Regions from separate parts of the Paenarthrobacter sp. NPDC089714 genome, predicted to be linked through region 2. Evidence: predicted binding sites of a transcription regulator. Region 2 holds the regulator's gene; each other region holds the start of a gene.
The links. Region 2 encodes LexA, which represses DNA repair genes until DNA is damaged. Its sites were predicted from a motif close to TCGAACANNTGTTCGA; they were not measured.
Positions count from the first base shown of each region.

Region 1: ACIPY3_RS09220 (shikimate dehydrogenase) is a predicted target of LexA. The motif match lies at 1,103-1,118, and genes of this name have one in related genera.
Region 3: ACIPY3_RS05260 (LexA family protein) is a predicted target of LexA. The motif match lies at 1,773-1,788, and genes of this name have one in related genera.

Region 1 is NZ_JBIVGX010000004.1:99,624-102,896, forward strand. Features, by position in the region: gene ACIPY3_RS09210 (MFS transporter) at 1-34, opposite strand, end outside; gene ACIPY3_RS09215 (IclR family transcriptional regulator) at 239-1,009, shown strand; gene ACIPY3_RS09220 (shikimate dehydrogenase) at 1,211-2,113, shown strand; gene ACIPY3_RS09225 (bifunctional sugar phosphate isomerase/epimerase/4-hydroxyphenylpyruvate dioxygenase family protein) at 2,113-3,273, shown strand, end outside.
Region 2 is NZ_JBIVGX010000002.1:425,870-429,142, reverse strand. Features, by position in the region: gene ACIPY3_RS06420 (histidinol-phosphate transaminase) at 1-449, opposite strand, end outside; gene ACIPY3_RS06415 (LysM peptidoglycan-binding domain-containing protein) at 527-886, opposite strand; gene lexA (transcriptional repressor LexA) at 1,237-1,983, shown strand; gene ACIPY3_RS06405 (ATP-dependent DNA helicase) at 2,082-3,273, opposite strand, start outside.
Region 3 is NZ_JBIVGX010000002.1:154,104-157,376, reverse strand. Features, by position in the region: gene ACIPY3_RS05270 (sugar porter family MFS transporter) at 1-181, opposite strand, end outside; gene ACIPY3_RS05265 (LacI family DNA-binding transcriptional regulator) at 321-1,337, shown strand; gene ACIPY3_RS05260 (LexA family protein) at 1,328-1,759, opposite strand; gene ACIPY3_RS05255 (hypothetical protein) at 1,957-2,397, shown strand; gene ACIPY3_RS05250 (hypothetical protein) at 2,455-2,694, shown strand; gene ACIPY3_RS05245 (dihydrofolate reductase family protein) at 2,691-3,273, opposite strand, start outside.

The DNA.
Region 1 (3,273 bases), on a different contig from region 2:
TGCCTGGCGTCGCTGACGGCATTGTTTGGCTCATGGGGGTGTTCCTTCTGTGACGACGATGTCGCGGATAAAGCTGTGCGGGGATCCCGAGCGAGGTGCGGCTGGAGCTTCCCGATAAGTAACCACATGGTGAGAGCTACTTGTGTAATACAGCAATAGTGGCTGTGAGTGGGGTCACTTGTCAAGAGAAGTAATCACCATCTAGAAATAGCTCTCACAATGTGAGAGCATTTCACCTATGAGTGTGAAAGAGGACACAAAGACCGACATGGTCGGCAAGGCCTTGAGCCTTTTGGTACTGCTGGGCAACGAGCCGAAGGGGGCAAGTGCTGCGGATCTTGCCAGGAGTGCGAGCCTGCCGTTCAGTACCACTTATCGCCTGCTGGGCTCGCTGACGAGGGATGGCTTTGTGGACTACGAGCCGGATGGGCGCCGTTATCATCTGGGCCTCCGCGTGTTCCAGCTCGGCCAGCGGGTTTCGAATCATCACGGTTTTGCGGCAACTGCACTGCCTGTACTGCAGCGGGTTACCGAACGCACCCATGAGGCCACCATCCTCTCCGTTCGCGACGGCGACCATCACCTCACGGTGAACAAGGTGGACGGGCCCAAATCCTTCCGGGTCACGAGCGACCCCGGACACCTCGGCGCCTTGCACACCACGTCCGTGGGCAAGGCGATCGTGGCGTTCGAGGCGGAGATCGAGCGCAAGCGACTGCTCGAAGAACTTCCCCTCGAGGCCCTGACAGAGCACTCCATCACCGATCGGGACAAGTTCCGTGAGGAGATCGAGCAGGTCCGCCGCCAGGGCTATGCCGTGATGGATGAGGAGAATGAGATCGGCATGCGCGCCGTTGCCGTACCGATTCTCAACTCCCAAGGCAATGCCTTTGCGTCGATCGCCGTGGCCGTGCCGGTATTCCGCCTGACCATGGAGGAACTCGTGGCGCACGTTCCCACCCTGCAGGAAGCCGCGGCAGAACTCGCGGCCCGCCTGCCCCAGCGCTGACCCAACTAGGGGACAGTACCTGTCGCAATCAGCGCCCAGTGCAGCGTCTGCTGTCCCCTAGTTGGGTGCAGGCGCAACCGAAATGTTCGCGATAAGAACAAGCGTGCGGAATATGAACAACTGTAGTAACCTGAGTCATACGTCCGGTCGGGACCGCGTTGATACGCACCGGCGGTACGTGAAAGTAAAAGGAGCTTGAGGATGAGCAACCGAGCCGAATCCGTTCTGGTGGGCCTGATTGGCGAAGGCGTGATGCCCTCGCTCACTCCGCCCATGCATGAACGCGAGGCCGACGTGCAGGGCCTTCGCTTGCTGTACCGCCCCATCGACCTGCTGGAGCTCGCGCTGCCGGCCACCGCCGTCGGGAGTCTGCTCGAAGCGGCCCGGCAGATGGGCTTCAACGGCCTCAACATCACGCATCCGTGCAAGCAGCTGGTGCTGGAGCACCTTGACGAAATTTCCGACGACGCCCGTCGCCTGGGCGCCGTCAATACGGTCTTGATCCACGACGGCCGGTTCGTCGGCCACAACACGGACTTCTCCGGTTTCGGTTCGGCGCTGGCCGACGGGCTTCCGGAGGCCAAACTCGATCGCGTCGTCCAGTTGGGCGCTGGGGGTGCCGGATCCGCCGTCGCGTACGCCTTGCTTAAGGCAGGCGCCAAGCAGTTGGATCTCGTGGACATGGACCCTGAGCGTGCCGCGGAACGGTCAGCCGAACTCAGCGAACTCTTCCCCGACGCGACAGTCACCCCGCGGAGCATCGCCGAACTGGGACAGGTCATGCCGCTCGCCGACGGCCTGGTGCACTGCACCCCCATCGGCATGGCCGCGCACCCGGGCCTGCCGCTGGACATCGAGCTCCTGGATGCCCGCCACTGGGTGGCGGACATCGTCTACCGCCCCATCGAAACGCAACTGGTCCGCGAAGCGCGCGCCAAAGGCTGCAAAGTGCTCGACGGCGGCCGCATGGCAGTTGGGCAGGCGGCGGACGCCTTCAAGATCTTTACCGGAAAGGACGCTGACCGCGACCGCATGCGTGAACATTTCCTTGAACTCATCGCTTCCGAAGAGCAAGCACCCGCACTGGCAAAGGCGGCTCACTGATGCGCACCGGAATCGCAACCGTCTGCCTCTCCGGCACGCTGAAGGAGAAGATGCAGGCCTGCGCCATCGCGGGCTTCGACGGAATTGAAATCTTCGAGCAGGACCTCGTCACGTCCTCGCTCAGCCCGGAGGATGTCCGGAAGATGGCGGCGGACTTGGGCCTGGGCCTTGACTTGTACCAGCCGTTCCGCGATTTCGACGGCGTCACTCCGGACCTGCTGAAGGCCAACCTCAAGCGGGCCGAGGCGAAGTTCAACCTGATGGAACGCCTGGGCATGGACACCATCCTGGTGTGCTCCAACGTGGCTACGGCAACCATCGACACTGACGACCTGCGGGCCGAACAGCTCCGCGAACTCGCCGAACTGGCGGGGGACCACGGCGTCAAAGTGGCGTACGAGGCACTCGCGTGGGGCAAGTACGTCAATGACTACGAGCACGCCTACCGCCTGGTAGAGATGGTGGACCACCCCAACCTGGGCACCTGCCTGGACTCGTTCCACATTCTTTCGCGCGACTGGGACACTGCCCCGATCGAGGACATCAACGCGGAGAAGATCTTCTTCGTCCAGGTGGCGGATGCTCCCAAGCTCTCCATGGATGTGCTGTCCTGGAGCCGTCACTACCGGGTTTTCCCCGGGGAGGGTCAGTTCGAGCTCGCCAAGTTCATGGGCCACGTGGTCCGGGCGGGCTACACCGGCCCGGTTTCCCTGGAGGTGTTCAACGATGTGTTCCGGCAGTCGGACGTGGAGCGGACGGCCGTGGATGCCATGCGCTCGCTCATCTGGCTTGAGGAACAGAGTGCCAAGTGGCTGGCGGGCACGTCCAGTCAAACCGCAGCCGGCAACGGCAGTCCCGGCCGCCGTCGTTATCCCATGGAACTGGCCACGCTGCCCAAGGTGAACGAGCCCGCCGGCTTCAACTTCGCCGAGGTCAAGGCGGACGACACCGCCCAACTGGAGAAGCTCCTTGGCCAGCTCGGCTTCGAATTCGAGGGCCGCCACCGCACCAAGGATGTCCAGCTGTGGACCATGGGCCAGGCCCGCGTGATCATCAACGAACAAGCCGCCTCGCACGCCGAACCGGCGATCGCCGCGTTGGGGTTCGACGTCGACTCTCCCGTGATTGCCTCCGCCCGCGCCCAGCAACTCAAGGCGCCG
Region 2 (3,273 bases):
GACGCGGCGTCCAAACTGAAATCCCCGCCACGAACACCACGGACGTACTCAGTGTCCGTGCCGCTGGCCAGGAGGGGGTACATGGAATACGTGGGAGGGAACCCAAGGGCCTTGCGGCCGGGACCACCGAAAGCCTGGAGGATCTGCTGGATAACCTCGTTGGATCCGTTGGCAGCCCAGATGTTCGCAGGACTGAGGCCGTGGCCCAGGAATTCCGCCAACGCCTCCCGCAATTCAGTGAACTCGCGGTCGGGGTAACGGTTCAGTCCGGTGGCCGCTGCGGCCACGGCTTCGGTGATCGCGGCCTGGACATCGGCGGGCACTCCATGGGTGTTCTCGTTGACGTTGAGCAGAATCGGAACGTCAAGCTGCGGTGCGCCGTAGGGGCTCAGTCCACGCAGGTTGGTCCGGAGGGGAAGTCGGTCGAGTCGCTCAAGCTGGTCAGTCACCCCACCAGTTTAAGGTGCGCCGGTGAGTGCCCTGTAACTGTGACGCCGGAGAGGATCCGCGCCACCGTCCGTATGGACTACTTGGCAGGAACAAACAATTGCTGACCGGGGGTGATGCGTCCGCCACGGAGATCATTCAGCTGGATGATCTCCGTGATGACGTCCCGCGGGTCACGCTCGGGTGCGGCAGCCCCTGCAATGCCCCACAGGGACTGACCGGGCTGCACGGTGACACTGACGGCGACTGGCGGTTGCAGTTGCGACGGGGAATCCGAGGCCTTGGCCGGCGAGTTCAGGAAGCCCGCAAACGTGAGCAGCGCGGCCACGAGCAACATGGCCGGGATGCCAAAGAAAACGATCCGCCCGCGCCGGGTGAGCCGGATGCGGGTGGGTACCGGCGCGTTGCGGAACTCGTGGAACGTTGTGACTGCGGACATGAGCTGAGCCCTTCTGAGCGATTGCCTGGTCCCGGGGAACCAGGACCCTGCTGCCAATACCTTGTGTTCGTTGGTCTCGCCGCGATATTCGAACACTTCCTTCGAACATCTCGGCTTCGATCCGGATTACTAGAACACATATTCGAACCTTGCTATGACATTTTTAGCACTTATCAACGAACGGTGTCGAGACTCGCTAGAACAAATGTTTGATAAACGCTGGTGCCTGGCCTACGTTTGAGGGAAGAAACAGGCACAAAAGCAGTGCATCAGGAGGGTCTGACATTTTTGACCCACATCCCGGCAGCACTCAGAACGCCGCCGGGCGGAACGGAAGGGCAATGGCGAACATGGCAGCGAAGGCCACAGGCGGCGGGGCACCCCTGCGGAGCCAACAGCCCACCAAAAGTCCCAAAAGCCTGACTGTCCGTCAGAAGAAGATCCTCGAGACCATCCAGCGCTCCGTCAATGACAACGGCTACCCGCCCAGCATGCGCGAAATCGGGGATACGGTGGGATTGGCCAGCCTCTCGAGCGTCACCCACCAGTTGTCCCAGCTGGAAAAACTCGGCTACCTCAGGAGGGACCCCAAGCGTCCTCGCGCCATGGAAGTCCTCATGCCACTGACCCTTGACGGTGGTGCCACCATCCCGGGAGTGGAAGCCCCCGCAACGTTGCGCAGTACCGGCGGCCTCGCCGTCACCGAGCTGGCAAGTGCCAGCGACACCGCGATGGTTCCCCTGGTGGGCCGCATCGCTGCCGGTGGCCCGATCCTGGCCGACCAGACCGTGGAGGACGTCCTGCCCCTCCCGCGGCAATTGGTGGGCCATGGCGAACTCTTCATGCTGAAGGTCGCCGGTGATTCCATGATCGACGCCGCCATCTGCGATGGCGACTGGGTTGTTGTCCGCCGGCAGAATGACGCCATCAACGGCGATATCGTGGCAGCCCTCCTGGACGACGAGGCCACGGTCAAGACATTCCGCCAACGCGACGGCCACACTTGGCTCCTCCCCCAGAACACCCAGTACGAGCCCATCCTCGGCGATCAAGCCACCATCATGGGCAAAGTCGTGTCGGTGTTGCGCTCCCTTTAAGGGCCATCCTCCAGAAGGTCTGTTCGAAGACCCGCGTCGGCACACACTGCTTCAGGGGTGCCCGCGCCAGCGGTGGCGGGCACCCCTGAAGAATCGTCTTATCGCCCGCTCCGGGCCAGCCTTTGCAAGGCGCCCTGGACGGTCTTCCGGTCGGTCGTGGCCCAGAAGGGCGGCAAGGCAGCCCGCAGGAAGCCGCCGTACCTTTCGGTGGAAAGCCTCGAGTCGAGTATCGCCACCACGCCCTTGTCTCCCGTAGACCGGATCAACCGGCCTGCTCCCTGCGCCAGGCGGATTGCGGCATGGGTCGCCGAGACGGCCATGAACCCGTTTCCACCGGACTGAGCCACAGCACGCGACCTTGCCGTCATCAGGGGATCATCGGGCCGTGGGAAGGGGATCCTGTCAATGACCACCAGGCGGCACGAGCCACCCGGCACGTCCACCCCCTGCCACAGGGACATGGTGCCGAAAAGGCACGTATCGGGTTCGTCAGCGAACTGTTTCACCAGCGCTGCCATGGTGGATTCTCCTTGGCACAGGATGTCCACATCGAGCCGCAGCCGCATGGCTTCCGCGGCTTCCTCGGCTGCCCGCCGGGACGAAAACAGGCACAACGCTCCGCCGCCGGAGGCACGGATGAGGTCCTCAAGCTCGTCGAGGGCTTCGGGCGAGGTGCCGCGTCCGGGCTTGGGCAAGTGCTTCGCCACGTAGAGGACGCCCTGCTTCGGATAGTCAAAGGGCGATCCCACGTCCAAGCCTGTCCAGCTGGGAGCTCCGTCCCCCAGCAGGCCCAGCCCGCCCGCGGCCGGCTCGAACGCCGACCCGATGGCCAGCGTGGCGGACGTCAGAACCACCGTGTGGCCCGCAAACAGCCCTTCCCGGAGGCGTCCGGCCACGCTCAGGGGAGCAATATTAATGAGTGCGGGAGCTGTTTCGTCAGGCGGCGAGTAGCCCTGCTGGGGATCGAAAGTGCTGTTCCTGGAGAACCACACCACTTCACGATTTTCCTTCGCGGCCAGCAACCGCTCCGATAGTTCCAGAATGAGCATGAGCCGCGAACGGGCCAACTGGCGTCCACCGTCCACGGCGTTCGACGAATCCGTTTTCGAATCGGACAGGGCGGCCCTGGTGGCGTCCCGGAGCTGGTCCAGGCAATCAAGTTGTTCGTCGTTGAGGCCGTTGGGCACCAAGCCGCTTGGAACACCAACAAGGGCCATGTCCAACCTGTCCGCGGCCGCGTTCAGGGCATCGACGGTGATGGCCGTGTGCTTGCGTGCGCTTGAGGCCGCA
Region 3 (3,273 bases), 270 kb from region 2:
CGAGATCGACCGTCATTGGCCGGAGTGCCCCGTTGATCACACCCGTGTCGTAACCAAAGAGGAGGCCGCCGAACGTGGCGACCAGAGCTACCAGGCCCAACCGCTTGCGGTGCGGGCCGTTGGTCAACGGGGGCAGGGCCGCGTTATGGGCACTCTCCCGTTGAGTTTGCGTAGCAGACATCAGGACTCCTTTGTCAGTGTGTTGCGGGTCATACTCTCCCGCTCTGACACAAGACTAACGCGCGAAAGACTTAAATGTAAGGTCAAACTAACAAATGACCTTAATTGTTCGGTTTTGTCTTCATGGCAGGATGATCCCCATGGCATCCGAGAACCAGCAGCGCCGGGCTGCGACGCAGAGTGACGTTGCGCGTGAAGTCGGCGTGTCCCGCACCCTCGTCTCCTTCGCCTTCCGCGGAGCGCCCGGAGTCAGCGGCGAAACCAAGGAAGCGATCTTCGAAGCCGCGAGGCGTCTCGGCTACCGGCCCAATGCCGTAGCCGCCGACCTGGCACGCAAGCACCGTTCCGCCGTCGGGCTTTACCTCATGGACATCCGCAACGAGATCTACGCCGATATCCTCAGCGGCGTCCGGACAGCCTTGGCGCAGCAACACAACAGGTTGATCCTGAGCGTTTCGCGATCTGCCGACGGAGAGGACCGCGGGGCGCTGGAGTCGCTGATCGAGGCCCGGGTGGGAATCATCATCGCCGCGACCCTCCTGGACCCGGACCATGACGTCCACGAGATGGCGCGAAGCGTATCGCTGGTGAGTGTGACGCGGCCGGTGGAGGGCGTGGACAGCGTCTATTCGGACGATGCGTACGGCGCCCGCGTGGCCACCGAGCACCTCCTGGGACTTGGGCACACGCGGATCACCCACCTGGCAGGACTTGCCTACGACGGCCATCTGGCGCGTCGACGCGCTTATGAGCAAACCATGCGGGACGCCGGCCTGGTCCCTCAGACGGTATGCGCGGACGACTTCACCCAGGACTCCGGAGAACGCGCCGCGGCCCGGATCCTGGACCAAGCAGACCGGCCGACGGCTCTTTTTTGCCACAACGACCAACTGGCCCTCGGCGCACGGGAAGCCGCCTACGCCAGGGGTATCTCCATTCCCGGGGACCTCTCGCTGATCGGCTACGACAACTCCCGCACCGCGCGGCTGCACGGAATCGACCTCACCTCGGTGGACCTGCACGCGGTACAGCTCGGGGAGGCAGCCGGGGAGGTTGCCCTGGAGCGCCTCGCCAACCCGGACGGACCTCCCGCGGACCGGAAGTTCATGCCGCAACTGGTGCTCCGGCGCTCAACAGCCCGGCCTCCTCAAATGTGATGCAGGCACGTGGTGGCCACGCCCCAAATGGTCAATTCCGACAACGCTCCCACCCGGATGTCCGGAAACTTCGGGTTATCAGCCTGGAGCACCACCCCGGACTTCGTGACGCGCAGCCTCTTGATGGTCAACTCGCCATCAAGGACAGCGACGACGACGGAGCCGTCCTTGGGTTCCAGCGCGCGGTTGACGATCAACTCGTCGCCATCGCTGATTCCCGCACCCTCCATGGATTGGCCGGTCACGCGCACCACGAAGGTGCTGGTGACGTCCTTGATGAGGTGCTCATTGAGGTCTATCCGGCCGTCGAAGTAGTCCTGCGCGGGCGACGGAAACCCAGCTGCCACCGGGACCGGAGCCAACAGGACCGACAAAAGAGAGAAGCCCGCATCTAGCACACGGGGGCCGACTATCACGCCCACAACACACCTTTATTCGAATATATGTTCGATAACTGAGTGTACATCGGGTGGCAGACATTGTGGCCTTCGGGCGGGCTCGCCGGGGTCGGGGCAACGCTGCCTGGGCGCTGGGAAGCTTGCGGCGGATTCGCCGTTCTCCCGCGAGTTGGCGTGCGGGACTGGCCAGCGCATCCCTCCCCATAAATTACGCTAATGAAGTGATTATTTGGAGAGGTTGGGGAATCCTGGTGATTCTGGTGTTTGCAGTATGTGGCGGTTTGGCCGGCAGCCTTTCGCACGGCAACTTGATTGCCGTAGGGGTGGGGTTTGCTGCCGGAGCGGCGGGGATCTGGTATCTGGGCAAATGGTTCAACCAGACCATGCCCAAGGAGGCCTATGAGAAGGCCGTTAATCTGCGTGCCCAGGAGCTCAACCGGATGGTAGAGGTGGGAGCGTATCAATTCCCCGGCCTGGCCGCACCGCGGTCCATCGAAGAGGCGCATGCCCAAGCAGAAGAACAGTGGAAGTACGAAGCCGAGACTGCGCGACGGGGATTCTTCAACCGGCACAGCCTGTTCTTCCTCCCCATGCAGTACTGGGCCTTCGTGGCAGCCTTCGCTGCCGTGGCCACCATCATCAGCGGCCTGGCTCGAGGCTGACTTCCTTCCCAGTACAAGGGATCGACCACGCAGCCCCGGCGTGGGAGACTCCCGACCATGACTACTCCCCCGAAGGCCATTGAGCACTGGTGGCCGAAGCTAACGGCCGCTACACAGGATTGGCTCATCAACAACAACGGTGACGCCGTTCGCCCGGACATCGTCGCTGAGATCGCAGCAGCGGGTGGTCCGGGCGCCGCGGATCCTTGGTGGGCAGCTGGGCAAACAGAGGGATCCTGCTTTCCCGACGAGGCCGTTGACTGGATCGAGGAAGCAGCCAACCAGGAAAAGCCCTAGCCCACTTTGTAGCGAAGGTGCGAAACCAGCCGGGTCCCCCGCACGTCCAAGGGCTCAAGCTTCAGCTCGCCCACGCCGTCCAGCAGGCGCTCGCCGCCGCCAAGGATGACCGGAGCGACGTGGAGCCGAAGCTCGTCAATGAGGCCCGCCGCCAGGAACTGCCGGGCCGTCGACGCTCCACCGGCAATCGCCACGTTCTTCCCGCCCGCAGCCTCGCGGGCACGGGCCAGCACCGATTCGATGGGGTCGTTCACGAAGTGGAACGTCGTGCCGCCCTCCATGACCAAGGGCTCGTGGGCGTGGGAGGTCAGCACGAAGACCGGAGCATGGTACGGCGGCTCCTCACCCCACCAGCCACGCCAATCGGCCGGCCATACCCCTTCGCCAGGACCGGCGAACATGTTCCTGCCCATGATGTACGCGCCGGCTTCGAGGATCCCGGCCACTTCCGCAGCATTGGTATCGCGCTCCTGGAACTGCCAGCGGTGCAGCGTCTCGCCACCGGCACCCAAGGGTTGCTCCATGGACTGGTCGGGACCGGCTACAAAGCCGTCAAGGGACACGGTGAGGTCACAGGTA